One region of the Niveibacterium sp. genome, then DNA from elsewhere that is predicted to be linked to it. Evidence: predicted binding sites of a transcription regulator. Region 1 holds the regulator's gene; each other region holds the start of a gene.

The links. Region 1 encodes FNR, which switches genes on or off when oxygen is low (the NO sensors DNR and NnrR bind a similar motif). Its sites were predicted from a motif close to TTGANCTAGNTCAA; they were not measured.
Region 2: a site for FNR is predicted at 4,341-4,354, ahead of hypA (hydrogenase maturation nickel metallochaperone HypA). Genes of this name have one in related genera too.
Region 3: a site for FNR is predicted at 2,441-2,454, ahead of coxB (cytochrome c oxidase subunit II). Genes of this name have one in related genera too.

What each region holds. Positions count from the first base shown of each region.
Region 1 is NZ_JAYRDJ010000007.1:78,594-88,565, forward strand. It holds gene ccoG (cytochrome c oxidase accessory protein CcoG) at 1-1,051, shown strand, start outside; gene ACE3P0_RS07225 (FixH family protein) at 1,060-1,560, shown strand; gene ACE3P0_RS07230 (hypothetical protein) at 1,707-1,973, shown strand; gene ACE3P0_RS07235 (universal stress protein) at 2,011-2,454, opposite strand; gene ACE3P0_RS07240 (PHA/PHB synthase family protein) at 2,602-4,350, shown strand; gene ACE3P0_RS07245 (SirB2 family protein) at 4,359-4,739, shown strand; gene fnr (fumarate/nitrate reduction transcriptional regulator Fnr) at 4,740-5,480, opposite strand; gene hemN (oxygen-independent coproporphyrinogen III oxidase) at 5,575-6,969, shown strand; gene ACE3P0_RS07260 (sulfite exporter TauE/SafE family protein) at 7,030-7,737, shown strand; gene ACE3P0_RS07265 (universal stress protein) at 7,751-8,176, shown strand; gene ACE3P0_RS07270 (heavy-metal-associated domain-containing protein) at 8,182-8,388, shown strand; gene ACE3P0_RS07275 (sodium-translocating pyrophosphatase) at 8,485-9,972, opposite strand, start outside.
Region 2 is NZ_JAYRDJ010000003.1:50,653-60,624, forward strand. It holds gene hypD (hydrogenase formation protein HypD) at 1-259, opposite strand, end outside; gene ACE3P0_RS03985 (HypC/HybG/HupF family hydrogenase formation chaperone) at 262-516, opposite strand; gene hypF (carbamoyltransferase HypF) at 526-2,883, opposite strand; gene hypB (hydrogenase nickel incorporation protein HypB) at 2,883-3,728, opposite strand; gene hypA (hydrogenase maturation nickel metallochaperone HypA) at 3,770-4,144, opposite strand; gene ACE3P0_RS04005 (4Fe-4S dicluster domain-containing protein) at 4,452-4,997, shown strand; gene fdhF (formate dehydrogenase subunit alpha) at 5,035-7,182, shown strand; gene fdhD (formate dehydrogenase accessory sulfurtransferase FdhD) at 7,245-8,075, shown strand; gene adhE (bifunctional acetaldehyde-CoA/alcohol dehydrogenase) at 8,190-9,972, opposite strand, start outside.
Region 3 is NZ_JAYRDJ010000010.1:76,319-86,290, reverse strand. It holds gene ctaD (cytochrome c oxidase subunit I) at 1-1,367, opposite strand, end outside; gene coxB (cytochrome c oxidase subunit II) at 1,400-2,245, opposite strand; gene mpl (UDP-N-acetylmuramate:L-alanyl-gamma-D-glutamyl-meso-diaminopimelate ligase) at 2,572-3,921, opposite strand; gene ACE3P0_RS09095 (hypothetical protein) at 4,005-4,607, shown strand; gene ACE3P0_RS09090 (TlpA family protein disulfide reductase) at 4,604-5,161, shown strand; gene aroQ (type II 3-dehydroquinate dehydratase) at 5,303-5,794, shown strand; gene accB (acetyl-CoA carboxylase biotin carboxyl carrier protein) at 5,853-6,308, shown strand; gene accC (acetyl-CoA carboxylase biotin carboxylase subunit) at 6,369-7,715, shown strand; gene prmA (50S ribosomal protein L11 methyltransferase) at 7,727-8,611, shown strand; partial or broken gene ACE3P0_RS09065 (MJ0042-type zinc finger domain-containing protein) at 8,611-8,709, shown strand; gene ACE3P0_RS09060 (DUF3426 domain-containing protein) at 8,947-9,972, shown strand, end outside.

The sequences.
Region 1 (9,972 bases):
GCAGATGTTCTTGTGGATAGAACAGAAGATCGAAGGCGGACGTAACCAGCAGATCAAGCTGGATTCGGCGCCATGGGGCCTGAATAAGGTAACGCGGAAGACGGCGAAGTACCTCGTTTGGGGGGCTCTGGCGCTGTGGACCGGCATCAGCTTTGTTGGTTACTTCACGCCCATCAAGGAGTTGCTGCCGAATCTTACGCGAGGCCAGCTCGGTGGTTGGGAGATGTTCTGGATCGCTTTCTATGGCGGCTTCACCTATCTGATGGCCGGCGTGATGCGCGAACAGGTGTGCAAGTACATGTGCCCCTATGCACGTTTCCAGGGCGTGATGTTCGATCCGGATACCTTGGTCATCACCTACGATCAGGAGCGCGGTGATCCGCGCGGATCGCGCAAAAAAGCCAGCGACTATAAAGCGCAGGGCCTTGGTGACTGTGTGGACTGCGGCATCTGTGTTCAGGTGTGCCCCACCGGGATCGACATCCGGGATGGCCTGCAATACGAGTGCATCGGCTGTGCTGCCTGCATTGACGCTTGTGATCAGGTGATGGACAAGATGGGCTATCCACGCGGCCTGATCAGGTACTCGACCGAGAACGCCGTGAAGAAGCACTGGGGCCGCAAGGACATCATTGCGCATGTGATGCGGCCGCGTACCCTGATTTACACCGCGGTGCTATGCGGTATCTGCGTGGCGTTTGTGTGGGGTATCGCTTCCCGTCATTCGGTGCGGATGGACATCATTCGCGACCGCTCGGTGATGGCGCGTGAGGTGGAAGATGGTCTGATCGAAAACGCCTATACGCTGCAGCTGATGAACGTGGCTGAAAGTGCGCGCAGCGCCGAGATCTCGGTGACCGGCATGGAAGGTGTTCGCCTGATTGGCGATGCAAAGGTGCAGATGGAACCGGCCGCGACAAAAACGGTAACCGTTCAGGTGCGTGTGCCGCCGGATATCGCACCGAAGGGCGCCCACAAAATCTACTTCGAATTGCGCACCACCGACAACGAAGTAGTCCTCCGCGAAAAATCTACTTTCCTGATGCCATGAATCCGACAATGCATTCAACCAAGCCCCTCCGCCCCTGGTATCGGGAACCCTGGCCCTGGATTCTCATGGGGCTGCCCGGCACCGTAGTGGTGGCTGGTTTCATTACCTTCTACCTTGCCGCCCACAATACCGACGGCTTGGTCGTCGATGACTATTACAAGGAAGGCCTGGCGATCAACCGCACGCTTGAGCGGCAAGAGACCGCCAGGCGGGCAGGGCTCAAGGGCGAGTTGACGGTCGAAGGAGGCGGAGTCTCTCTCGTCTTGAGGGCGAATGAGGGCTACGTGATGCCGAGTCAGTTGCGTCTTCGCATTGCCCACCCCACGATCGCTGGCCAGGATCAGCTAGTCACTCTTGTTCGCACGGACGACGTCTATCGTGGCGTGATGCATCCGCTTGCTGCGGGGCGTTGGCAGTTTCTGGTTGAAGACGAAGCGCAGACCTGGCGGATTGCAGTCAGTGCGCCGGTGCCGACTGCCACCGCGCTTGCGCTGAAGCCGGGCGCTTGACAAGAGAATCGGACCGGCGACGATAATGCTTCGCCCAGCATCGCGTATGTTGGGCGGGCGCCGCGCCAGATCATGGGCCGGCTCGTTCTGTAGCGGAGAGTCGGTTGGCGCGCTCAATGGCAGCACGTCGGCCCTGGAGGCGAACGATGCAGAAACTGGTTCTGGTTCTTTGGCCCTCGTTCTGGGTCGCGGTGGTCGCTGAGGCCCTTTTCTTCACCGTAATCAACCCGGCCGAGTTCTATCTCTTCGGCGCTCAGGTTGAGTTCTCACCGATCGCGACGTACTCGATCGGATTCGTTGGATTCTGGGCAATCTGCGCAGCATCAAGCTTGGCAACGCTGTTTTACATGCGCACGCCGCAGGAAATTAACCACCTGCCACCGCGTCCACATCACGGCGCGCATATGCATTGAGCAATGCGCCGTGCATGCGGCGCATTGCCTTTTCGGATCAGCGGTAGACCAGAACTGGCACCGTGGTGTGTGTCAGTACCTTCTGCGTTTCGCTCCCGAGCAGGAAGCCTGCAACGCCCTTGCGGCCGTGCGATGCCATGAAGATCAAGTCGCATCCGTGCGTCTTCGCTGCTTCGATGATGGCCTCGTAAGGCAGGTCGCTTACGGATGTGTCGCTATTGGAGGCGACGCCGGCTTTCTCGGCCTCGGCGCGCGCCAGCGCAAGAATCCGTTCAGCTTCCTTCTTTGTGGCGTCGACAAACTGGTCTGGCGTAACTGGCACCAGTAGCGCCCCTTCGCCGTAGAGCGGAATCGGATACTCCTGTTGGGCGAAGAAGAAGGTGATGCGCGCACCGGCCTCCTTGGCGAATTCGATCGCGCGTGAGACGGTACTGCTGGACAATTCCGACCCGTCCGTTGGAACAAGAATGTGTTTGAACATCTTCTGACCTCCGGCGATATACGGCAAATCGATCTTAGGCGGCGGCCATACGGAGGCGTTGACACCGGTCAATCGCGTGCTGCACCGCAATGTCCATTGCTTCCCCGCTGAGTAACATGAAATGGGGAGTTCAGGGCAGGAGGCATCATGGAATCGGGTGAAAACGCAGTCGTAGGCGGCGAAGGGCGTGCTGAAGAGCACAAGCTGTCGCTTGGCGTGGTGGGGCAACAGGTGGCTGCAAGCGTAGACCCCCTGGGCGTTGTTGCGCCAGTGGTGCATGCGCAAATCGCCTGGTGTCTGCATCCACTGGAGTTCGCCGAGCGCTGGAGCCGTTTTTCGGCGGACGCTTGGGCGCTGGCATGCAACAGTTTGTCGCGCGCCGCTGGCGCTCATGTTCCTGATGTGGTGCGTCCGCAAGCGGACGATACCCGGTTCTCCGATCCCGTTTGGTCGCAGAACGCTTCGTGGGCAGCGCTGAAGCAGTGGTATCTGCTGTCAACGCGGCATACGCAGGACATGCTGTATGCCACGCCGGGCTTGTCGGGCACCGAGCGACGCCGCGCTGCGTTCTGGTGGCGGCAGTGGCTGAACGCAGTTGCGCCGACCAATTTCTTGGCCCTGAATCCGGTTGCCCAGCGCGCCGCGGCCGCCAGCCAAGGTCAGACGCTGCGAGCAGGTTGGCAGAACTTTCTCGACGATCTGCGTGCCGGCGACATCCGCATGGCCGACCCGTCGGACTTCAAAGTCGGGCGCAATCTGGCAACGACGCCGGGTGAGGTGGTTGCTCGCACCCGTCTGGTTGAAGTGATCCACTACACGCCCACCGCCGATACTGTGCGCAGCATGCCGGTCGTGATCGTGACGCCTTGGATCAATAAGTTTTACATCCTTGATCTGACGCCTAAGAAGAGCTTGGTGCGCCATCTGCGTGACGCGGGCTTCGACGTCTACATCACCTCATGGAAGAACCCGGACGCTGCGCTGCGTGATGTCCGATTCGATGACTACCTGCAGGAAGGCGTCGCGGCTACGATCGAGACTGCCCGCGCACTGTCGGGTGCGGAGAAGGTGCACGCCGTCGGTTACTGCATCGGCGGCACCGCGCTATCGATGTACATGGCGTGGGCCAACCGCCATTACACGGCTGAAGCCATACCGGTTGCGCATTGGACACTGTTCACGACCCTGGTCGACTTTGCGAAGCCGGGTGATGTCGAGGTATTCATCGACGAGGGAAGCGTTCGCTATCTGACGCGGGCCATGGAGCAGCGGGGGTATCTCGACGGCCGCGACATGGCGGCCTCGTTCCGCCTGCTTCGGTCGAACCCGCTCATCTGGCAGTACGTGGTTCAGGGCTATCTGATGGGCGAGAAGCCGCCCTCGTTCGATGTGTTGTACTGGAACATGGATACCACGCGCATGCCCTATGCGATGCACGCCTGGTATCTGCGCGAGCTGTACCTGAGGAATCGCCTGATCGAGCCCGATGCGCTGACGGTTGCCGGTGAAGCGCTGGATCTTGGTCGGATCACGCAGCCGCTCTATGCCGTTGCCGCCGAAGATGACCACATCGCGCCCTGGCGGCAAGCTTTCCGGGTTGCCAACTTCGTGCGCGGGGACAAGCGTTTCGTGCTCTCGTCGAGCGGCCATATCCTCGGTATCGTTAACCCGCCGGTTCAGCCTCCGAAACGCGAGTACTGGATTGCGGCTGCGCACCGCACCGATAGCGCGCATGGTTGGAGGGGTCGTGCGGAGCACCGGGTCGGCAGCTGGTGGGATGATTGGTTCTGTTGGCTGGATGAGCGCTGCGGTGAACGTATCGCGCCGCCGCCAGTCAGCAATAATGACTTTCCTGCGCTGGCCGCGGCGCCCGGTGACTACGTCATGGAACGCTAGGGAGATCGATGGATTACCTGCTGCTCAAGCACCTTCATGTCAGCTTCGTTGTGCTTTCGGCAACGGGGTTCGTCGCGAGAGGTGTCGGTGTGTTGATGGGAGCAGGCTGGGTGCGTGGCCGGTGGGTGAGGGTGGTGCCGCACATCGTCGATACCGGTTTGCTGGGGTCCGCGGTTGCTCTTGCTTGGGCGCTTCGTGCTGCGCCGTTTCACGACGACTGGCTTACCGCAAAGGTGTTGGGCCTGCTCGCGTACATTGTGTTGGGCACATACGCGTTGAAACGCGGGCGCACTCGCCAAACAAAAGCGGCCGCGTTTGCGGCCGCTTTGCTGGTGCTGGGCTACATCGTGTCGGTCGCGCTGACAAAGCGGCCGAACCCCTGGGCGTGATCAGACGTTTGCGCGACCGATCAGACGGCGCAGACCATCGGCATCCAGAATCTGGATGTGCTTCTGGTGCACGCTGATAAGTCCGTCATCCTGAAACTTCGAGAAGGCCCGGCTGACCGTTTCCAGCTTCAGCCCGAGGTAGGAGCCGATCTCCTCGCGCGTCATGCGCAAATGGAACTCAGACGCTGAATAACCGCGCAAGCGCATGCGCTGCGACAGGTTGATCAGGAAGGCCGCAAGCCGCTCTTCCGCGCGCATTGAACCGAGCAGCATCATGATGCCCTGCTCGCGCACAATCTCGCGGCTCATGAACTTGTGGAACTGTCGCTGCAGCGGCTCGATCCGGCGCGAGAGTTCTTCGAGCCGCTCAAACGGGATCATGCAGACATCGGAATCCTCAAGCGCGACGGCATTGCACACATGCCGATCGCTCGAAATGCCGTCGAGCCCCAGGATCTCGCCGGCCATCTGGAAGCCGGTAACCTGATCCCGGCCGTCTTCGGTCAGGATGTCGGTCTTGAAGAAACCGGTGCGGATCGCATAGATCGCCTCGAAGGGTTCGCCAGCCCGGTACAGGTGCTGTTGCCGCTTGACCTTCTTGCGTGCCGTGATGAGGCCGTCGATCCTTTCGAGATCAACATCATCAAGACCAACGGGAAGACAAAGCTCCTTGAGGTTACATTGGGTGCACGCGGTGCGAAGATTGACGGCCGTCAGCGGAATCGTGGCGGGTTTTTCCAAGGCGGGTGCTCCAAGGGGGCTAGTTGATGGCAATCAAACGGCTCCGACCGAGTTCATGACACCTTCCGGCATCCACAGAGAGAAAAAATAAACAATGAATCAGAATGAGCAGACGCCGGTCTTCGACCGCGATCTCATCCAACGTTTTGACGTTTCCGGTCCGCGCTACACGTCGTATCCGACTGCGGACAGGTTCCACGAGGGCTTCGGGCGTAGCGACTACGCAAGACATCTTGGTCTGCGCGCGCAGGGCGGCCTGAAGAAACCCCTCTCATTATATTTCCACATTCCATTCTGCGATACGGTCTGCTTCTACTGCGCGTGCAACAAGATCGTCACGAAGGATCACAGCCGGGCCGAGCGCTACCTGCGCTATCTTGACAAAGAGATGGGCCTCGTCGCCGGACAGCTTGCCGGCTCGCACGAAGTTTCACAAATGCATTGGGGCGGCGGCACGCCAACATTCCTCTCGGACAGCGAGATCCGCGATTTGTTTCGCTCGATTCGTCGCCATTTCACGCTGATGCCGGGGGGTGAATATTCGATTGAGGTTGACCCGCGCCGTGTGTCGGCCGAGACGGTTGCGTTGCTTGGTGCGGAAGGCTTCAACCGCATGAGCGTTGGGGTGCAGGACTTCGATCCCGTGGTGCAGAAAGCTGTGAACCGCATCCAGTCTGTCGAGGAGACTGCGGCAGTCATCGCTGCGGCGCGGGCGAATGGCTTCCGCTCGGTGAGCATCGATCTGATCTACGGCTTGCCCTTCCAGAGCGTTGAGCGCGTCAGCCAGACCCTCGACCGTGTGCTCGAAATCGGGCCGGATCGGCTGGCGCTTTACAACTACGCCCATCTGCCGACGCGCTTCATGCCGCAGCGGCGGATTAACGCCGACGACTTGCCGAGTGCGGATCAGAAGCTTGAGATCCTTGGTATGGCGATCGCGAAGTTGACCCAGGCGGGCTACGTGTTCATCGGCATGGATCACTTCGCGAAGCCGGACGACGAGATGGCGGTGGCGCAACGCAACGGCCGGCTGTACCGCAATTTCCAAGGCTATTCGACACACTCGGACTGCGATCTGCTGGGGTTTGGCGTCTCGTCCATCGGCAAGGTGGGCCCGGCTTACGCACAGAGTGCGAAGACGCTTGAGGCTTACTACGAAACGCTCGATCGCGATGAACTGCCGATCGTGCGCGGCTACGAGATGACGTTCGACGACCAGCTCCGCTATGCCGTCATCCAGAGCCTTATGTGCCATTTCTCGCTCGATTACGCGGCCTTCGAGCAGGCGTGGGGGATCAACTTCGCGGAGTATTTTGCCGTCGAGATCGAAGCCTTGCGGGCGCGCGAACGTGACGGGCTCTGTGTCGTGACCGACAAAGGCGTTGAGGTAACGGTCCCTGGACGCATGTTGGCACGTGTGCTTGCGATGGTGTTCGACGCACATCTGCGCGGTGATCGCGAGGTTGTTCGCTACTCCAAGGTGATCTGAGCGCGGGGCGGCCGCTAAACTTACGGATTGCCCCTCGGGGCGGTACCGGGATGTTGCGTGATGCCTGAAGCGGGATACCTTGCTGCGGCGCTGATTGGTTTGCTGGGTGGAACGCACTGCGTCGGCATGTGCGGCGGATTGGTTGCCGCACTGACGGTCAACGCGCCGGGGCAGGCCCGGCGCATGTGGCCGATCCATCTGGCGTATAACCTTGGGCGCATCAGCAGCTATACGTTTGCCGGTACCGTACTCGGTGCGATTGGCTCGACCGGCTTTCTGCTCAATCGCTTGCTGCCGGTGCAGATCACCTTCTACGTGCTGGCGAATCTGCTGCTGGTACTCCTCGGGCTGTATCTGGCGGGCGTTACTGCGCCACTTGCGCCGATTGAGCGGCTTGGCGGCCGCTTGTGGGCGAAGTTGCGGCCGTACGGTGCGCGCTTCATTCCGGCACGCACGCCGCTCAATGCCTATCCGCTTGGCTTGGTATGGGGGTTTGTGCCGTGCGGCCTGGTCTACAGCATCCTCGCGACGGCCTTGGTGTCCGGCTCCGCGGCACGCGGCGCGATGCTGATGTTGTCGTTCGGCCTGGGAACCCTGCCCAACCTGATGCTGGCCGGATTGTTTGCTGCGCGGCTACGCAGTTGGTTGCAGCGGTCGTGGCTGCGTTTTGGCGCCGGGCTCGTGGTGCTGGGCTTCGGGGTATTCGGGTTGGCGAATGCAGCCACCTTGGGTGGCAAACTGTGGCAGGGCGTGATCTGCCACGTATAAGAAAGGGATCGCAATGAAAATCCTACTTGCTACGGATGGTTCTGCGGCATCGCTTGCCGCCGTGGACGCGCTGCTGCGCGCGGTAAAGTTCTTTGCCGCGCCGCCCGCGATCGTGCTGGTTACGGTGCATAACCCGGTACCAATGACCTTTGCGACTCGCCATGTTGAAACGAGCGCGCTGGACCGTTACTACAGCGACGAAGGGCGGATCGCGATGGCGCCGGCGGCAAGCCGTCTGCGTGCGGCCGGGCTGAGCTTCGAGGAGCAGGTTTTGATCGGGCACCCCGCGGAAACAATCGTCGCGTTTGCGGTCGACCGGGGGTGTGACTGGATTTGGTTGGGGGCGCGCGGGCACAGCGTGCTTGAGAAAGTGTTGATCGGGTCGGTGGCGGCGCGAGTGGTTCAGCTTGCCCACTGCCCGGTGATGGTGGCGAGGTGACGACGATGGATACTGCGAAGATTTCGGTTGGCGGCATGAGCTGCCAAGGTTGCGTGCGTTCGGTGGAGCGGGTGCTGCTGGCGCAGCAGGGTGTTGCTGAGGCGCAGGTATCGCTGGAGTTGAAAGAGGCCTGCGTGCGCTTTGATCCGCAAAGCGTTGCGCTTGACACACTGAAGGCTGCGATCCGCGATGCGGGGTTCGACGCAGACTGAATGTGCTGCAGTGTTGCCGGCGCCGGGTGAAGTCGGCGCCTGAATTGAAAACGGCCGCTGAATGCGGCCGTTTTTCTTGTCTCGTATCTGAGGTGCTTACAGCAGCGGCACGATCAGTAGCGCGACGATGTTGATGATCTTGATCAGCGGGTTGACCGCGGGGCCGGCAGTGTCCTTGTACGGGTCGCCCACAGTGTCGCCGGTCACGGCGGCCTTGTGTGCTTCCGAGCCCTTGCCGCCGAAGTGACCATCCTCGATGTACTTCTTCGCGTTATCCCATGCACCGCCACCGGTACACATCGAGATTGCAACGAAGAGACCGGTCACGATCGTGCCCATCAGCAGGCCACCCAGTGCGGCCGGGCCGAGCAGCAGACCGACCAGGATCGGCACCACCACCGGCAGCAGCGACGGGACGATCATTTCCTTGATCGCGGCGCTGGTCAGCATGTCGACGGCACGACCGTATTCCGGCTTGCCCGTGCCTTCCATGATGCCCTTGATCTCGCGGAACTGGCGACGCACTTCTTCAACCACCGAGCCCGCAGCACGGCCAACGGCTTCCATCGCCATCGCGCCGAACAGGTAGGGAATCAGGCCGCCGATGAAGAGGCCGATGATGACCATGTGGTTGGAGAGATCGAAGCTGACATGCAGCCCCTTGGTCTCGAGCGCGTGGGTGTAATCGGCGAACAGCACCAGTGCGGCCAAGCCAGCCGAACCGATCGCGTAACCCTTGGTCACGGCCTTGGTGGTGTTGCCAACGGCATCCAGCGGATCGGTGATGTCGCGAACGCTGTCAGGCAGTTCTGCCATTTCGGCGATGCCACCAGCGTTGTCGGTGATCGGGCCGTAAGCGTCGAGCGCCACGACGATGCCCGCCATGCTGAGCATCGAGGTCGCCGCAACGGCGATGCCAAACAGGCCCGCGAGCCAGTACGCGACGAAGATCGCGACACACACGAAGAGCACCGGCCAAGCGGTGGACTTCATCGATACACCGAGGCCCGCGATGATGTTGGTGCCGTGGCCGGTGGTCGATGCCTGGGCGATGTGCTGCACGGGCTTGTAGTCGGTGCCGGTGTAGTACTCAGTGATCCAGACCATCGCGGCGGTCAGCACGAGGCCGACCACGCAGGCGCCGAACAGCGACAGCGCAGTGATCGTGGCGCCGCCAACCAGTTGAACCGGTTGCGGGAACAGCGCTGTGGTCACGAAGTAAAACGCGATCAGCGACAGCACGCCGGCGACTGCGAGGCCGCGGTAGAGCGCGGGCATCACGTTCTTCATGCCGGGGCTGGCCTTGACGAAGCTGCAACCGATGATCGACGCGATGATCGATACGCCGCCGAGCACCAGCGGGTAGATCACCGCGTTCAGTGGCGCGCCGGCGACCATCAGGGCGCCCAGCGCCATCGTCGCGATCAGCGTCACGGCATAGGTTTCGAACAAGTCGGCCGCCATGCCGGCGCAGTCGCCCACGTTGTCGCCAACGTTATCGGCGATAACCGCCGGGTTACGCGGGTCGTCTTCCGGGATGCCGGCTTCAACCTTGCCGACCAGGTCGGCGCCAACGTCGGCTCC
Region 2 (9,972 bases), on a different contig from region 1:
TCACGCCCTTGTCGCGCGCCAGCTCGATTGCGCTGTCGATGCGGCCGATCGGCAGCACACAGACCGGGCAGCCGGGGCCGTGGATCATCTGCACGCCGGGTGGCAACAGATCAAGCAGACCGTAGCGCGAGATCGCGTGGGTGTGACCGCCGCAGAACTCCATCAGCCGGTAGCTGCGGCCGGGCTGCGCTTCGGTTGCGAGCGTCGCGGCGAGCTTGCGGGCGATGTCGCCGTCGCGGAATTCGTCGATGTACTTCATGCTCAGGCCAGCGGCGGCGTCAGCAGGCGTTCGCCCGCCATGGCGGCATCCAGTTCGGCGAAGGTGGCCAGCGTCAGCGCGGCTTCCTCCGGGTCGAGCCGCCCGATTGCAAAGCCGACGTGCACGATCACATAGTCGCCGACCGCCACGTCTTCCACCAACGCCAGCGACACCTCTTTCTGGACGCCGGAGAGTTCAATGCGCGCGCGGTCGTCAGCGAGCAGTTCGACAACGCGGGCAGGTATCGCAAGACACATAAGCAGTCCTCAGGGGGTGCCGGCCTTTAGCCGGTCGCTTTCTTGGAGCGTGCGTCGGGCAACCCAGGCCTGCCCTAGCGCGAGGCCGCCATCGCCAGGCGGTGCGGCCTGTGCTTCCAGCATCTGCAGCCCGCGGTGCTGCAGTGCGCGGCGCAACCCGCGCGCGAGAATCGCGTTGAGGAAGCAGCCGCCGGCACAGACCACGGTCAGGATTCCTTGCGACTCTGCCGCAGCGCCGACCCAGTCCGCTAGGGCATAGATCAAGGCCGCGTGGAATAGCGCGGCGGCCTGCTTGACGTCGGTCGCCTCAATGAGTTCGGCCAGTGTCGGAGAGAGGTCCAGCTGTACGCAGCCGGTGCTAGCGTCAAGCTTGTGCAGTGGTGTTCGCAGGTCGAAGGGGCCGAAGGCTTGCGCCAGCCCTTCCAGCCGCATCGCGGCCTGCCCCTCGAAGCTCATGCGAGGCTGCACGCCCAGCAGCCCCGCCGCGGCGTCGAACCAGCGCCCCATGCTGGTCGTCGTCGGTGCTTGGCCGCGCAGCATCTGTGCGACCGCTGCGGCGCCGGGTTCATGGGCGAAGCGCCTAGCGATTTCGTCACCGCGGCCGAGCAGGGCCAGCGCGGCGGCGCCCATGCGCCAGGGCTCGCGCGCCGCGCGGTCGCCGCCCGGCATGGGCAGCGGACGCAGGTGGCCGAGGCGCTCGAAGCTCGCGCCATCGACACGCAGCAATTCGCCGCCCCAGGGTTGGCCGTCGGTGCCGAGGCCGACACCGTCCAGCGCCAGGCCGAGCACCGGCGCATCGAGCCGGTGTTCCGCCAGCACTGCGGCGATGTGGGCATGGTGGTGCTGCACGCCCAGCGCCGGCACCTGCCAGCGTTCGGCCAGTTGCAGCGCGAGCCGGGTACTGAAGAAGTCCGGATGCAGATCGTGCGCGAGCGCCTCGGGCCTCACCTGCAGCAGCCCGGTCAGGTGATCGACCGCTGCCTCCAGCGCGCGGCAGTTGGCGACGCGGTCGAGGTCGCCGATGTGCTGGGACAGGAAGGCTTGATCGCCGCGGGTGAGGCACAACGTGTTCTTGAAGAATCCGCCCAGTGCGAGCACGTCGTGGTTCGAGTTGGCGGGCGCAAGCGGTATCGCACGCGGCGTGTAACCGCGTGCGCGGCGGAGGAACTGCGGCCCGGTTTGACCCGGTAGCGGCCGGACGACGCTGTCGTCGCAGCGGATCAGGATCTCGCGGTCGTGCAGCAACCATGCGTCGGCGATGCCGCGCAGGCGATCAAGCGCTTCGCTGTCGTCTGTGATCAGTGGTTCGCCCTGGGGGTTGGCGCTGGTCATCACGAGTGCCAACGGCTGCGCTTCGGCGAGCCAGTCGGTGCCGGCTGGTCGCCCCGCCGCTTCATGGAACAGCAGGTACTGCAGCGGCGTGTAGGGCAGCATCGCGCCCAGCCACCCGAGGCCGGGCGCGACGCCGGGCAGGCGTGCATCGGAGTTCCCGCGCTTGGGTAGCAGCACGATCGGGCGGGCGACATCATTCAGTGCGGCAGCTTCCGCCGCGCCGGACTCTGCGAGCTCTACCAGCGAGGCGAGGTTGGCGACCATCACGGCGAGCGGCTTTTCTTCGCGGCTCTTGCGCGCGCGAAGCTTCTCCACCGCGCTCGCGTTGCGCGCATCGCAGGCAAGGTGGAAGCCGCCCAGACCCTTGATCGCGACCACGTCACCGCGGCGCAGGTGCGCGAGCGCTTCTGCCACCGGATCGACGGCCGGGCTCACGGGCAGCGCCTTGCCGTCGTCCGCTGCGCGGAAGAAGCTCAGCTGCGGGCCGCAGCTGGGGCAGGCGTTCGGCTCGGCATGGAAGCGCCGGTCACGTGGCGCACGATATTCCGCCAGGCACGCCGGGCATTGCGCGAAGCGCGCCATGCTGGTGTTGGCGCGGTCGTAGGGCAGGCGCGCGGCGATGGTGTAGCGCGGACCGCAGTCGGTGCAATTGATGAGGGCGTAGCGGTAGCGGCGGTTGGTCGGGTCGAAGAGCTCGGCGAGGCAGGCGGGGCAGATGCAGAGGTCCGGCCCGATCGTCGCGCGCTGCGTGCCGCCCGCTTCGCTGTCGAGAATCTGGAAGCCTGCCTCTTGGCCAAGGCGTTCGCAGGGTTCGACCTCCAGCGTGTCGATCTGTGCGGAAGACGGGGCATCGGTTCGCAGGCGCGCTGCGAAGGCGTCCAGCACGGGCGCGTCGCCCTGTATTTCGATCGTGACGCCGCTTGCGTCGTTGCGGACCCAGCCGCTGAGCTTCAGCGCGTGCGCGAGGCGATGAGTGAAGGGCCGGAAGCCGACGCCCTGAACAATGCCGGTGACGCGCAGCCGCCGGCGGATCATCAAGCGGCCGGGGCCTTCGTAACGGCGGCCACGCCGGCCCCGAGCCAGTCCAGCCAGACCTCGCAGCCCTCACCGCTGCGTGTCGAGAGCTGGATCACAGGTAGATCCGGCCGTACCTGCCGCGCGTAGCGCACGGCGAGATCGACATCGAAGTCCAGATGCGGCAGCAGGTCGATCTTGCTGATCAGCAGCAGATCGGCGGCGCGGAACATGTCCGGGTACTTCAGCGGTTTGTCCTCTCCCTCGGTGACCGAGAGGATCACGACCTTGTGCGCTTCGCCCAGATCGAAGGCGGCCGGGCACACCAGATTGCCGACGTTCTCGATCAGCAGCAGCCCGTCGGAGGGCAGCTGCGCCTGCTCGGCGAGCTGATCCGCCGCTTGGGCGACCATGTGGGCGTCGAGATGGCAGCCCTTGCCAGTGTTGATCTGTACCGCAGCCGCGCCGGTCGCGCGGATGCGCTCGGCATCGAAGGCGGTCTGCTGATCACCTTCGACCACGGCCACCGGTGAGCGCGTGCCCCAACGCCGGATCGTATCGACCAGCAGCGTGGTCTTGCCGGAGCCCGGGCTGGACACGAAGTTCAGCACGAACAGCCCGCGCGCAAGAAAGCGGCTGCGGTTGGCGTTGGCCTGCGTGTCGTTGTCAGAGAGGATGTCCTGCTCGATGCGCAGGATCTGCGCCTCGCTGGTGCCGGGGGCATGGCGGGCGTCGAGGGGGCCGTGTGCCGGGCGGAATGCCGGGGTGCTAGCCGGCGCGGCGGCACTGCGCCGCGGCCGTGCATAGCGCATTCCGTGTCCGTCGATCTGGGCGTCACCGCCTCCGCATCCGCAGGTCACACACATCGCACCATCTCCGATTCTTGCCCGATCCCGTGTCGCCCCAATCAGGCGGGCTCGCCGGGCTCGATCACCACATCCACGACTCGCATCTGGTCGCCGTCCGTCACCTTCAGGCGGAATCCGGCGCAATCTGGGCAGGGCATGCCGATCTGCTCCAGTTCGACCTCTGCTGCGCAGGTCTCGCACCAGGCCCGGCCGGGCCTGCGCTGAACCTCGATGCTGGCCGTTTCGGCCAGCGTGCCGCGGCTGACGACCTCACAACAATATTGCAGCGTCTCCGCCTCGACATGCGCCAGCGCACCGATTTCCAGCGCGATGCGGGTCACCCGCCGGGCGCCTGCCTTGCGGGCCGCCCCCTCGACGATTCCGATCACGCGTTCAGCCAGAGACAGTTCATGCATCGGCGCATTCTCCAACATCCACGACCAGCGGCCGCGGCAGCTTGGCGCTGATCTGACCATCGTCAAGTGTGCCGGGGCCGCCGTCCGCGCGGGCAGTGTGGCCAGCCAGCGCGTGCGCCAACACGCGCGCGTATATGCATTTGGCGAGCCCTGCAGACTGAAGACCCCGGTTCCCACTTGTGCCCCGAATCGGCGAATTGTCGGCGCGAAAACATTGATCCCTGTCTATTTGCAGCGATTCGAATGCGCTGATGATGAAAGTTTGAGGCGCGCAGGCGACGCACTCCCCGCTGGCGGCTTCCTTCACCTTGTCAGGAGTTTACGCATGAACCGGTTTGTCATCGCCGAGGCGAGCAAGTGCATCGGCTGTCGTACCTGTGAGATTGCCTGTGCGATGGCGCATCCGGTCGGAGACTCCGGCGATGGGCTGACTCCGCGGACCTTTGCGCCGCGGTTAACGGTGGTTCGCAGTGGCACGATCACGACGCCGATCCTGTGCCGCCAGTGCGATGACGCACCCTGCGTGCGCGCCTGCCCGAGCGGCGCAATTGTTTATGCGCAGGACAGCGTCCAGGTGTTGCAAGAGCGCTGCGTCGGCTGCAAGACCTGTGTGGTGGCATGCCCCTACGGCGCGATGACGGTGGTGACAACGCCTGCGGCGGCGGCTTCGGACTCGGTGCTTGCATCGCGCAAGACCAAATCCGAGGCGCAGAAATGCGATCTCTGCATCGATCGTGCCGAAGGCCCGGCGTGCATTCCCTCATGCCCGACCAAGGCGCTGCACCTGATCGACAAGGATCGCATGGCCGCGACGCTGCGCAAGCGTCAGGCCCAGGCGGCGCTCGATCTGGCTGCCGGCGTGCAGTTCTGAACTGAATTCGAATCCCTCCCGGAAAAGGACTTGTGAGATGAAGAAGGTCATTACGGTGTGTCCGTACTGCGGTTCGGGCTGCAAGATCAACCTGCTGGTCGAAGGCAACAAGATCGTCGGCGCCGAGGGCGCGAACGGTGTCACCAATGAAGGCGAGCTGTGCCTGAAGGGCTACTACGGCTGGGACTTCCTCAACGACACCAAGTTGCTGACGCCGCGCCTGACCAAGCCGATGATCCGCCGCCAGCGCGGTGCCGACTTCGAGGCCGTGTCCTGGGATGAGGCAATCGACTTCGCCGCGACGCGCCTGAAGGCGATCAAGGCCGCGCACGGGCCGGATTCGATCATGGTCACCGGGTCGTCGCGCGGCACGGGCAACGAGTCGAACTACATCGCGCAGAAGTTCGCTCGCGCGGTGATCGGCACCAACAACATCGACTGCTGCGCGCGCGTCTGCCACGGCCCCTCGGTGGCCGGCCTGATGGTCACGCTGGGCAACGGCGCGATGAGCAACTCGATCAACGAGATCGAAGACACCAAGTGCATCCTGGTGTTCGGCTACAACGCGGCCGATTCGCACCCGATCGTCGCGCGCCGCATCATCAAGGCCAAGGAGAAGGGCGCCAAGATCATCGTCTGCGACCCGCGCTACATCGAAACCGCGCGCCTTGCCGATCTGTACCTGCCGCTGAAGAACGGCACCAACATGGCGCTGGTGAACGCCTTTGCCAACGTCTTGATCAACGAGAACCTCTACAAGCCCGACTTCGTCGCGCAGTACGCCGAAGGCTTCGAGGAGTACAAGGCGGCGGTCGCGAAGTACACGCCGGAATACACCGCCGAGATCACCGGGCTTGATCCGCAACTGGTGCGTGATGCGATGCGCATGTATGCGGGGGCGCCGAGCGCGACGATCCTGTGGGGCATGGGCGTCACGCAGTGGGGGCAGGCGGTGGATGTGGTGAAGGGACTATCGAGCCTCGCCACGATCACCGGTAATCTCGGCCGGCCGAACGTCGGCGTCGGTCCGGTACGCGGTCAGAACAACGTGCAGGGCGCTTGCGACATGGGCGCGCTGCCCAACACGCTGCCGGGCTACTACCCGGTCACCGATGCCTCAGCGCGCGAGAAGTTCGCCAAGGCCTGGGGTGTGCCGAGCATCCCTGCCGAGAAGGGTTTCGGCATCACCGAAGTGCCGCACAAGATCCACGAAGGCAAGCTCAAGGCCTACTACATTTTCGGCGAAGACCCGCTACAGACCGACCCGGATCTGGGCATGCTGCGCGAGGCCTTCTCGAAGCTGGAACTCATCATCGTGCAGGACATCTTCATGACGAAGACCGCGATGATGGCCGACGTGATCTTCCCGGCCACGTCCTGGGGCGAGCACGAGAACGTGTTCTCCAGCGCCGACCGCGGCTTCCAGCGCTGCTACAAGGCGGTCGATGCGAAGGGTGACGTCAAGGACGACTGGGAAATCCATAGTCTGTTGGCGACGGCGATGGGCTACCCGATGAAGTACAACAACGCGCAGGAAATCTGGGACGAGCTGCGTGGCCTGTGCCATCTGTATACCGGTGCGACCTACGAGAAGATGGCCGACCTGGGTTATGTGCAGTGGCCCTGCGAGAGCGAGGACCACCCCGGCACGCCGTGGCTCTACAAGGGCAACAAGTTCGACACCCCGAGCGGCAAGGCACTGCTGTTCGGCACCGAATGGCGCCCGCCGCTGGAGAAGGTGGATGCCGATTACCCGCTTGGCCTCTGTACGGTGCGCGAGGTTGGCCACTACTCCTGCCGTTCGATGACTGGCAACTGCACCGCGTTGCAGACGCTGGCCGACGAGCCGGGCTATGTGCAGATCCATCCGGACGATGCGAAGACCTATGGCGTCAAGGACCAGGCCCTGGTCTGGGTGTCGTCGCGCCGCGGCAAGGTGATCACCCGCGCCAACCACAACGACCGCGTCAACAAGGGCGCGGTCTACATGACCTACCAGTGGTGGATCGGCGCCTGCAACGAACTGACCGTCGATCACGTGGACCCGATCTCCAAGACGCCGGAGTACAAGTTCAGCGCGGTCAAGGTTGAAGCGATTGCGGATCAGGCCTGGGCTGAGAAGTATGTCCAGACTGAGTACAGCAAGATGAAGGCCGGCATGCGCAAAGCGGCCATGGCCGACTGACCGCCGCGGCGGCCGGGCTTAACCGCCCGGTCGCCGCGTTTCGCTCCAACAGAAGGACGTTCATGTCCGACGATGTGTTAGAGAGCCTTCCGGACGCCTTGCAGGAGGTCCGCATCCTGCGCCACTCGCCAGGCGGCGTGGAGGACTGCGCCGACGAGGTCGCGGAAGAAGTTCCGGTCGCGCTGGTGTTCAACGGCATCTCGCATGCAGTGATGATGGCGACACCTGCCGACCTGGACTGTTTCGCACTGGGCTTTGCGCTGTCGGAGGGTATCGTCAAGGACCGGCACGAGGTCTTCGATATCGAGGTGCTGCCACATGCAGACGGCGTCGAGGTGCAGCTCCAAATCGCGCAGTCCGCATTTGCCTGTTTGAAAGCGCATCGACGCAGCCTCACCGGGCGCACCGGCTGTGGCGTGTGTGGCACCGAGAGTCTGGGGCTGCTCGATCTGACACCGGAGCGGGTGAGTGCGGCGCCGACGTTCGAGCTCGATCATCCGCGCCTGCAGCGCATCCTTGAAGGTTTGCCGGCGCAACAGGCGCTGACGCGCGCGACCGGATGCGCACACGCGGCCGCCTGGTGCGATGCGCAAGGCGAGATCGTGCGTGTGTTCGAAGACGTCGGACGGCACAACGCGCTCGATAAGCTCTTCGGCTGGATGGCGAAATCCGGCGTTGCGCCGTCGAGCGGTCTCGTCTTCCTCACGAGCCGCGCGAGCTACGAGTTGGTGCGCAAGTGTGCGCGCATGAACGTGCCGGTGCTGGCAACCATATCGGCGCCCACGACGCTGGCAATTCGGATCGCGCACGCGGCCGGCATTCGCCTGCTGAGCTTCTGCCGCCAGAACGGCTTCGTCGAGTACCCGGCCACACATGTGACGCCAAGCCCCTGATTCGATCACGCGCAGCGTGGCTTTCGAGTAGGCGGCGCTGGCGTTTGAGTCACTGAAAACAAAAAGCCCCGGGTTCGCACCCGGGGCTTTTCTTTACGACTTCAACCGAAGCGATCAGGCAACCTTCTTGCCGCCCTTCTTGGCAGCCACCGGAGCGGCTTCTGTCTCTTCTTCGCGTTCGTACGCTTCGACGTAGGCGCGACCGTAGTAGCTGTCGAGCAGGATCTGCTTGAGTTCGCTGATCAGCGGGTAGCGCGGGTTGGCGCCGGTACATTGATCGTCGAACGCATCTTCGGCCAGCTTGTCGACCTTGGCGAGGAAGTCGGCTTCGGACACGCCAGCAGCCTGGATCGATGCCGGGATGTTGAGGGTCTTCTTCAGGCCATCAACCCACTCGACCAGCTTCTCGACACGCTCGTGGTCACGCGACGCTTCGATGCCGAGGTGACGGGCGATCTGGGCGTAGCGGGCAACGCTCTTCGGACGGTCGTACTGCGAGAACGCAGCCTGCTTGGTCGGGATGTCGACCGCGTTGTAGCGGATCACGTTCGAGATCAGCAGCGCGTTGGCCAGGCCGTGAGCGATGTGGAACTCGGCACCGAGCTTGTGCGCCATCGAGTGGCAAACACCCAGGAAGGCGTTGGCGAACGCGATACCGGCGATGGTCGCGCCGTTATGCACTTGCTCGCGGGCCTTCGGATCCTTGGCGCCATTTTCGTAGGCGGAGGGCAGGTAGTCCTTCAGCAGCTTGAGCGCTTGCAGGGCTTGCGCGTCCGAGTACTCGTTGGCCATGATCGAAACGTAGGCTTCGAGCGCGTGGGTCACGGCGTCGATACCACCGAAGGCGGTCAGCGACTTGGGCATGTTCATGACCAGGTTCGCGTCGACGATCGCCATGCTCGGCGTCAGTTCGTAGTCGGCGATCGGGTACTTCACGCCGGTCACTTCGTCGGTCACGACGGCGAACGGGGTGACTTCCGAACCGGTACCCGAGGTCGTTGGCACCGCAACCATCATCGCCTTGACGCCCAGCTTCGGGAACTTGTAGATACGCTTGCGGATGTCCATGAAGCGCAGCGCGAGGTCTTCGAACGCGACTTCCGGATGCTCGTACATCACCCACATGATCTTCGCAGCGTCCATCGGCGAACCACCGCCCAGCGCCAGGATCACGTCCGGCTGGAAGGCGTTGGCCAGCGACAGGGCCTTGCGCACCACGGCCAGCGTCGGGTCGGCGGCGACTTCGAAGAACACTTCGACTTCCATGCCCAGGCTCTTGAGCAGGCGGACCGGCTCATCGACATAACCGTTTTCGAACAGGTAACGGTCGGTCACGATCATGCAGCGCTTCTTGCCCTGCAGGTCGTCAAGGGCGAACGGCAGACAGCCGCGGCGGAAGTAGATCGACTTCGGAAGTTTGTGCCACAACATGTTCTCGGCTCGCTTCGCAACGGTTTTCTTGTTGATCAAGTGCTGGGGACCGACGTTCTCGGAGATCGAGTTGCCGCCCCACGAACCGCAACCCAGCGTCAGCGAGGGTGCAAGCCGGAAGTTGTAAAGGTCACCGATGCCGCCTTGCGACGACGGGGTGTTGATCAGGATGCGCGCGGTCTTCATCTTGTCGCCGAAGTGGCGGATGCGATCCTGCTGCAGATCCTGGTCGGTGTAGAGGGCCGAGGTGTGGCCGATACCACCCATGGTGACCAGTGCGACAGCCTTGTCGCAGGCATCGTAGAAGTCCTTGGCGCGGTACATGCCGAGGCAGGGCGAGAGCTTCTCGTGTGCGAAGGCTTCTGCGTCGTTGATGTCGGTCACTTCACCGATCAGCACCTTGGTGAAGGGCGGCACGGTGACGCCGGCCATCTCGGCGATCTTGATCGCGGACTGGCCAACGATT
Region 3 (9,972 bases), on a different contig from region 1:
TAGTCCGGAATGCGCCGCGGCATGCCGGCCAGCCCGAGGAAGTGCATCGGGAAGAAGGTGATGTTGAAGAAGATGATCGAGCACCAGAAGTGCAGCTTGCCGAGGCGCTCGTCGTACATGTGGCCGGTCCACTTTGGTAGCCAGTAGTAGGCGCCGGAGAACAGCGCGAAGAGCGAGCCGGCAACCAGCACATAGTGGAAGTGCGCCACGACGTAATACGTATCCTGGATCTGGATGTCGATCGGCGCGATCGCGCAGATCAGCCCGGTGAAGCCGCCCATCGTGAAGACGAACAGGAAGCCGACCGAAAACAGCATCGGCGCCTCAAAGGTCATCGAGCCGCGCCACATCGTCGCGACCCAGTTGAACACTTTCACGCCGGTCGGCACCGCGATCAGCATCGTTGCGTACATGAAGAACAGCTGGCCGGTCGCCGGCATGCCGGTGGTGAACATGTGGTGTGCCCACACCATGAACGACAGGATCGCGATCGAAGCGGTCGCGTAGACCATCGACGCATAGCCGAACAGCGGCTTGCGCGCGAAGGTCGGAATAACCTGCGAGACGATGCCAAAAGCCGGCAGGATCATGATGTACACCTCGGGGTGCCCGAAGAACCAGAACACATGCTGGTAGAGCACCGGGTCACCGCCACCGGCCGCGTTGAAGAAGCTGGTGCCGAAGTGCCGATCCGTGAGGATCATCGTCACTGCGCCCGCCAGCACCGGCATCACCGCGATCAGCAGGTAGGCGGTAATCAGCCAGGTCCAGCAGAACAGCGGCATCTTCATCAGCGTCATGCCGGGCGCACGCATGTTCAGCACCGTCACGACGATGTTGATCGCGCCCATGATCGAGCTGATGCCCATGATATGGACGGCGAAGATCGCCATGTCCATGCCCATGCCCATCTGGATCGACAGCGGCGCATAAAGCGTCCAGCCGGCGGCCGATGCGCCACCAGGCGCAAAGAACGATCCGATCAGCAGGATCGCAGCCGGCGGCAACAGCCAGAAGCTCCAGTTGTTCATCCGCGCGAAGGCCATGTCGCTCGCGCCGATCATCAGCGGGATCTGCCAGTTCGCGAAGCCGACGAAGGCCGGCATGATCGCGCCGAACACCATCACCAGCCCGTGCATGGTGGTGAGTTGGTTGAAGAACTCCGGCTGCACCACCTGCAGGCCGGGCTGAAAGAGCTCCGCGCGGATCGTCAGCGCCATCACGCCCCCCGAGAGGAACATGATGAAGCTGAAGATCAGGTACATCGTGCCGATGTCCTTGTGATTGGTCGTCGTGATCCAGCGCATCAGCCCGCTCGGGTGATGGTGTTCGTGTCCGTGTTCAAGGCCGTGTGGGACCGCACTCATGCTCTAGCTCCTGTCTCGGATTCGGTGCGTGATCAACCGGACGCAGCCGTGTTGGCGGCGGCCTGCGGGGCCGCGGGCTGCGCTTCGGCGGCCATGCGCTTCTTCTGCGCCGCCACCCATTCGGCGTACTTCGCGGCGGACACCACATGCACTTCGATCGGCATGAAGCCGTGCTCCTTGCCGCACAGTTCGGCGCAGTTGCCGCGATAGACGCCTTCCTTCTCGGCACGGAACCAGGTGTCGCGGATGAAGCCGGGAATGGCGTCCTGCTTCACGCCGAAGGCTGGCACCCACCAGGCGTGGATCACATCGTTCGCGGTGGTGAGGATGCGGATCTTCTTACCCACCGGCACGACCACCGGGTTGTCGACTTCGAGCAGGTAGTTGGCTCCCTTCGCCGCCCCGCCGTCGATCTGCTCGCGAGGCGTAGACAGCGTGGAAATGAAGCGCACGCCCTCCCCCTCGCCCTTGAGGTAGTCGTAGCCCCACATCCACTGGTAACCGGTGGCCTTGATCGTGATGTCCGGGTTCGAGGTGTCCTTCATCGAAATCACAGTCTTCGTCGCCGGGTAGGCCATGCCAAGCAGGATCAGCACCGGCACGACGGTCCATGCGATTTCGACGGCGGTGTTCTCGTGGAAGTGGGCTGCGACAGCGCCCTTGGACTTGCGGTGCCGGAACACCGACCAGAACATCACGCCGAAGACGCCGATGAAGATCAGCAGGCAGATCACCAGCATCATCGAATGCATGCCGTAGATCTGCTCGGCGATGCCAGTAACAGGGGGCTGGAGGTTGTAGCGTGCGTCGGCAGCCGACGCGGTGCCGGCGACGAGCGCCATGGCGAGTGGAACTGATGCGCGAGTGGTATGCCTCATGGGTCCTCGAAAAACACCGGATGAGTGCTGCTTCTGACGACAGCTTTGCAGTCCGTGAGCACCCGACCTCGCGACGCCTCACACGACCGCTTGCCGCAACTCCAACTCCCGCGCGGGGGAACGACGCCCTTTCGGGCCGTTCTTCCGCGTCCTGTTTTGATGGTGCCACAGCGCTGGCGCCGACAGCAACAAATGTTGATTCATATCAACGTGTTGCGCAGACGCGCATGCTGCGTCGCCATATCAATCTGCCTAAACACTCACCGCTCACACAGCACAAAAACAAAAGGCGCCCGGAGGCGCCTTTCTGCTTTGCTCTCAAGGGATCAGGTGTTTGCGAGCGCATCGAACAACTTCTGGTGAACACCGCCAAAGCCCCCGTTGCTCATCACGAGGATGTGGTCGCCCGCGCTGGATTGCTGCACTACAGCACGCACAAGTTCATCGATCGACTCAAAGGTCTGCGCCCGGTCACCCAACGGATCCAGCGCTTCTGCCGGGTCCCACCCCAGATTGTTCGCATAGCAATAGACGAAATCCGCCTGCGCGAGACTGGGTGCCAGACGATCCTTCATCGTGCCGAGCTTCATCGTGTTGGAGCGCGGTTCCAGCACCGCGAGAATGCGCCCCTGCGGCTGCCGCCGGCGTAGACCTTCAACAGTGGTCTGAATCGCGGTCGGGTGGTGGGCGAAGTCGTCATACACCGTCACGCCGCGCACGACGCCACGCACTTCAAGCCGTCGCTTGATGCCCTTGAAAGCCGGCAGCGCGGCAATCGCATCCTGCGGACGCACACCGACGTGGCGGGCCGCCGCAATCGCAGCCAGCGCGTTGGCGCGATTGTGCGAACCGGCGAGTGGCATGTCGGCACGGCCGAGTTCCGCGTCACCCAAGGAAAAGACCGCCTCCGCCGCAGTGTCACCCTCGCGGGCATGCCACGCGCCGGCCTCGTCGAACCATTCCAGCTCGCTCCAGCAGCCGCGGCCGATCACGCGCTTCAGGCTCGCCTCGGCACCGTTTGCAATCACGCGCCCGAGGCGCGGAATCGTGCGCACCAGGTGGTGAAACTGGGTTTCGATCGCGGCGAGATCCGGAAAGATGTCCGCGTGGTCGTACTCAAGGTTGTTCAGGATCGCTGTACGCGGGCGGTAGTGCACGAACTTCGAGCGCTTGTCGCAGAACGCCGTGTCGTACTCGTCCGCCTCGATCACGAAGAACGGCGATTCGGTGAGCCGTGCCGACACACCGAAATCCTTCGGCACACCGCCAACCAGGAAGCCCGGGTTCAGCCCGGCCGATTCCAGCAGGTAGGCCAGCAACGATGTCGTGGTCGTCTTGCCGTGCGTACCGGCAACCGCCAGCACCCATTTACCCGGCAGGATGTGCTCGGCCAGCCACTGCGGCCCGGAGGTATAAGGCAGGCCGCGGTCGAGAATCGCTTCGAGCAGCGGGTTGCCGCGCGACACCGCGTTGCCCACCACGTACATATCCGCCGCCTGATCCAGCTGCGACGGATCGAAGCCTTCGATCAGACCGATCCCCTGCTCGGCCAGCTGCGTGCTCATCGGCGGGTAGACATTGGCATCGCAGCCGGTGACGCGATGGCCTGCTGCGCGGGCGAGCAAGGCGATGCCGCCCATGAAGGTGCCGCAGATACCAAGAATGTGAATGTGCATCAGAAACAGCGCAGCCCGGAGAGCGCGCGCGGGGAGTGGTTAGAATAGGCCCAATTGTAGCCGAGGCCCCGCGCCCCACCCCGATGCCGCTCGATGCACCGCCCCAACGCAGTTCGCTGCGCCAGAACGTTGCCGCACTGGCCGCCAGACTGATGGCCGAAGACGGTATCGCCGACTACGGCCTCGCCAAGCGCAAGGCCGCCCGCCAGCTCGGCGTGACCGAAGGCGAAGCGATGCCGAACAACGCGGAAATCGACGCCGCGCTGCGCGAGTACCAAGCGCTTTACCCCGACGACGAACACGAAGAACGTCTGGAAACAATGCGCGAAACCGCCTGCGAGGTGATGCGCCTGCTCGCGCCCTGGCGCCCGGCACTCACTGGCGCGGTACTGGATGGCTCAGCAAACGGCTTTTCGGAAGTCGAGATCGATCTGTTCGCCGACAGCGCCAAGGAAGTCGAGATTTTCCTGCTGAATCAGGCGCTCGACTACGAACACCGCGAAGTGCGTAGACCCGGCCCGGAGTCGCCCGAGGCCATCCTCGCCTTCGAGTGGGACGAAGTGCCGGTCAAGCTTTGCGTGTTCGGCCCCCTCGCCGAGCGCATCCCGCGTCGCAACGGTTCGGACCGTGCCAAACTGCCCGCCGTCGAAGCCCTGCTCGCCGAATCGGCCCAACGCGAAGAATGAATCCCTCTGCACGACGCGGCATTGCCGCTGCGCTGATCATTGGCGTATCGGCCATCGCTGGCTACGCCGGATGGCGCGCCCAAAGCCATATCGACCAGGCTACGCCCGCGCCGAAAGTGAGCGATGGCGCCCGTCAGCAACTACTGGCATTGAAGCTGCCAGATTCGGACGGCCGACCCCAAGCCCTTCAGCAATGGCAGGGCAAAGTGCTGGTGATCAACTTCTGGGCAACCTGGTGCCCGCCCTGCCGCAAGGAAATGCCCTTGCTCGACGCGGCGCAGCGGAAATGGGGCGGTAAAGGCGTGCAGATCGTCGGCATCGGCATCGACGAAGCCGATGCCGTGCGCGATTACGCCGCCGCCAACAAGCTCTCGTTTCCGCTGCTGATCGGCGGCGCAGAGCTGGTCGATCTCAGCGTCGCGCTCGGCAATGCCGCGCAAGGGCTGCCGTTTTCGATCGTGATCGGCCCCGACGGCCGCGTCGCACAAACCAAACTCGGCGCGTTCAAGGAGGATGCGCTGGAGAAACTACTGCAGGATCTGATTCAGCGCTGATCAGCCCGCCTTCACGCTTGCAAAGCGGGGCTTCGAGTGGCATCGTGCAGCGAACTCGCCGCATGAATGCGGCGGGTTATTTTCGTTGGTTCCTGCCTCGACGGTAGTCATCTTCGTCGATTTCCGGCAAACTTGTCGGTTATGGCGACCTCCAATCGCAAATCGAAGGGCACTTCTGCCGCACCGCCGCAGCGCCGCATCCTCGTGCTGCACGGGCCGAACCTGAACCTGCTCGGTACGCGCGAGCCGGAGGTTTACGGCCGCACGACGCTGGCGGACATCCACGACATGCTCACGGCCCGCTCGCGTGCCGATGGCGTGTTGCTCGAATCCTTCCAGAGCAATCACGAAGGCGAGCTGATCGACCGGGTGCAGGCCGCGCGCAGCGAAGGCGTGGACTTCATCCTGATCAATCCGGGTGGTTACACCCACACCAGCGTCGCGCTGCGCGACGCTTTCTCTGCGGTGCAGATCCCGTTCATCGAGGTGCACCTGTCGAACATCCACGCCCGCGAGCCGTTCCGGCATCACTCCTACTTTTCGGAGATCGCGGTGGGCGTGATTTGCGGCCTCGGCGCGCAGGGCTATGTGCTCGCGCTCGAATACGCACTCAACCGCATTCGCGAAAACTAAGCCGTCACCGCCTCCCCTGACAAAAGGCGGGCCGGCATCCACGTGAGGGAGTAATAAATTGGACCTGAGAAAACTCAAGAAGCTGATCGACCTCGTCCAGGAGTCGGGCATTTCTGAACTGGAAGTGACCGAGGGCGAAGAAAAAGTCCGCATCGCGAAGCATCTCGGCGCACCGAATGGCGCCCAGGCACATTACTACGCTGCGCCGGCCCCGCTGGCGGCAGCGCCCGCACCGGTTGCCGCAGCCGCCGCTGCACCGGCCGAGCCGGCACAGCCCGAGGGCCATGTCGTCAAGTCGCCGATGGTCGGCACCTTCTACCGCACGTCGGCGCCCGGGGCGAAGCCCTTCGTCGAACTCGGCCAGTCGGTTTCGACCGGCGACACGCTGTGCATCATCGAAGCGATGAAGCTGATGAACGAGATCGAGTCCGACGCGACGGGCACGATCAAGGCGATCCTGGTTGAAAACGGCCAGCCGGTCGAATACGGCCAGCCGCTGTTCGTGATCGGTTAAGGGTTCGGGCGCAAGCCCTCCCCCTACCGACCCTATTCACCTTTCACGGACACATGCCTCATGTTTGAAAAAGTCCTGATTGCAAACCGGGGCGAGATCGCGCTGCGCGTCTTGCGCGCCTGCCGCGAGCTTGGCATCCGCACGGTTGCAGTGCACTCCGAGGCCGATATCTCGGCCAAGTACGTCAAGCTCGCGGACGAATCCGTCTGCATCGGCCCGGCACCGTCGGCCCAAAGCTATCTGAACGTGCCGGCCATCATTGCCGCAGCGGAAGTGACCGATGCGGAAGCGATCCACCCGGGCTACGGCTTCCTGTCCGAGAACGCTGACTTCGCCGAGCGCGTGGAGAAATCCGGTTTCGTCTTCATCGGTCCGCGCCCCGACACCATCCGCATGATGGGCGACAAGGTGTGCGCCAAGCAGGCAATGATCGAAGCCGGCGTACCCTGCGTGCCCGGCTCCGGTGGCGCACTGCCCGACGACCCGAAGGAAATCACCAAGATCGCGCGCGCGGTCGGCTTCCCGGTGATCATCAAGGCCGCCGGTGGCGGTGGTGGCCGCGGCATGCGCGTGGTGCACACCGAGGGCGCGTTGATCCAGTCGGTGACCATGACCCGCACCGAGGCTCAGGCCGCGTTCGGCAACCCGACGGTCTACATGGAAAAGTACCTGGAGAATCCGCGTCACGTGGAAATCCAGATCCTCGCCGACCAGCACGGCAATGCGATCTACCTTGGCGAACGCGATTGCTCGATGCAGCGCCGCCACCAGAAGGTGATCGAGGAAGCGCCGGCGCCGGGCATCGATCGCAAGCTGATCGAAAAGGTCGGTAAGAGCTGTGTCGACGCCTGCAAGCGCATCGGCTATCGCGGCGCGGGCACCTTCGAATTCCTGTACGAGAACGGCGAGTTCTTCTTCATCGAGATGAACACCCGTGTGCAGGTCGAACACCCGGTCACCGAAATGATCACCGGCATCGACATCGTGCAGGAGCAGATCCGCGTCGCCTTCGGCGAGAAGCTGCGCTACACGCAGAAGGATGTGGTGCTGCGCGGTCATGCCATGGAGTGCCGCATCAACGCCGAAGACCCGTTCAAGTTCACGCCGTCGCCGGGCAAGATCACCAACTGGCACACGCCGGGCGGCCCGGGCATTCGCGTCGACTCGCATGTGTACAACGGGTACACGATTCCGCCGAATTACGATTCGATGATCGGCAAGGTGATCTCGTACGGCGACACCCGCGAGCAGGCGATCCGCCGGCTGCGCATAGCGCTGTCCGAGATGCTGGTCGAAGGCATCAAGACCAATATTCCGCTGCACCAGGAACTGCTGCATGACGGCAACTTCATGCGCGGCGGCACCAGCATTCACTATCTCGAAGCGAAGCTGGCGAAGAAAGACTGAGGAACACGACGATGTGGCTGCAGGTTGCCGTTCAGGCGGATGAAGCGCATGCGGAAACACTCTCCGAAGCGCTGATGGACGCGGGGGCGCTGTCGGTTTCAATCGACGACGCCGATGCAGGCACGCCTGACGAAGTGCCGCAGTTCGGCGAGCCGGGCCACCCGGCCCAGCCGCTGTGGCAACACAGCCGCGTCGTCGCATTGTTCGATCGTGATGTCGAACTGGCGGTGGCACTGGCTGAAGCGGCCGCGCAGGCCGGCCTCGACGCCGTGCCGCCGTTCACTGTCGAAGAAGTCGCGGAGCAGGACTGGGTACGTTTGACGCAAAGCCAGTTCGATCCGATCGAGATCGATCCGCGCCTGTGGATCGTGCCCTCGTGGCATGTGGCGCCGGACCCGAATGCGATCAATATCGAGATGGACCCGGGCCTGGCCTTCGGCACCGGCTCACACCCGACCACCCGTCTGTGCCTGCAGTGGGTGCTCGACAACATTCCCGCCGGTTGCAGCGTGCTCGACTACGGTTGCGGCTCGGGCATCCTCGCGATTGCAGCGGCGAAAGTCGGCGCCGGCAAGGTGGTCGGCATCGACATTGATGAACGCGCACTCGAAAGCACACGCGACAATGCCGAGCGCAACAAGGTGTCGATCGAAGTCGTACACAGCGGCACACCGGTAACGGCCCGCTATGACCGCGTGATCGCGAACATCCTGACCAACCCGCTGTGCGTGCTGGCCCCGGCGATCGCAGCCTGCGTCGCCGACGGCGGCAAGCTGGTGCTCTCCGGCGTGCTGGAACCACAGGCCGAGCAGGTTATCGCTGCTTACGCCCCGTACATCGCGCTAAAGGTGGGTGCGACGCATGAGGGCTGGGCCCGCCTGGAGGGTCAGCGCTGATGCTGATGACGCGCTGCCCGCATTGTGGCACCGCGTTCCGGGTCAAGCCCGAGCAGCTCCGCGCGCGCGGCGGCAGGGTCCGCTGCGGCCATTGCCAGGCGCCTTTCTCGGCGCTCGAGTCACTGATCGATTCGCCGCCGGCCGTACTGTCCCCAGATGAGGTGCGCGCCGAACCCGAGATCACACCCACGCCTGCGGGAAACAGCGCATCACCGGTTTCCCTCGCCGCGGCGCCAGCGCCGGCTGCTGTCGCTGCAACCGCGACGGACACGACGCCAGCGCCCACGGTGGCGCGTGTCCCTCCTACGGTGGAACCCACAAGGACGCCCCTTGCGGTGAACTCCGCGCTGGCCACGCATCGCACCAGTTCATGGGCTGGCACCTCGACCACCGAGATCGTGCCGCCGATGCCTGAGCTCGATCCCGCCGCACCGCCTCGCAGCACCACATACGAGCTCGACTTCGACCTCGACGCAGAGGTCCCCGCGCCAACGCCAACGGTTGCGGCGCCGATCACGCCACCCGCGACCGACGACTTCGTCCGCCCTGCCCGCGCCGATGAGCGGACAACGCTGACTTTCGATTGGCGTGCCGGCAGCGAGATTCCCGGCGGCCACGGTGGGGCAGCGCAAGCGCACGAGGCGGAAGTCGATCTGGCTGCATCGGACTGGCACAGCGAACCGGTGGAGCACAGCCCGGCCGAAGCGCTGTCGGAAGTGCCGCTCGAAACCGAAGAGCTGACGCCGGCCGATGCAGACGATGCACCCGTCTTCGTCACCGCCTACGCTTCGCCCGCAGGCGTGACGCAGGAGCCAAGCTGGCCCACCGATATTCATGAGTTCGAGGCGATCGAAGAAGACCGCTTTGCACCGCTTCCCGAACCGGTGGTTGCGAGCGCCAACGTCGTCGGCGACGAGAACCACAGTGTCCCGGGCGAGCCGGAGCTGATCGAGCATAGCGACGAAGAGGATGAGCCTCCGCACGAGGAAGCCCCGCAGTTCGCGTGGGAGAAGCCACGCAGCTCAAGAGCCGTCAGCTGGATGTGGGCGCTTTCGATTCTGGTGCTGTTCTCGGGCGTGCTCGCTCAAGGGCTGCTTTGGGCACGTCACGACATCGCGCGCGAACTGCCGGAGACGCGGCCGCTGTTTGAAGCCGCATGCAAACAGCTCGGCTGTGCGATGCCGTGGCCACGCGTGTCCGCGCAGATCAGCATCGACGCGTCCGACCTGCACCCGCGCCCCGGCAAGGACGGTCAGTTCGAACTGAGCGGCACCTTGCGAAACAAGGCTGCGTTCAGCCAATCCTATCCATACATCGAAGTCACGCTCACCGATGTGTTCAACCGGGCGCTGGTTCGCCGT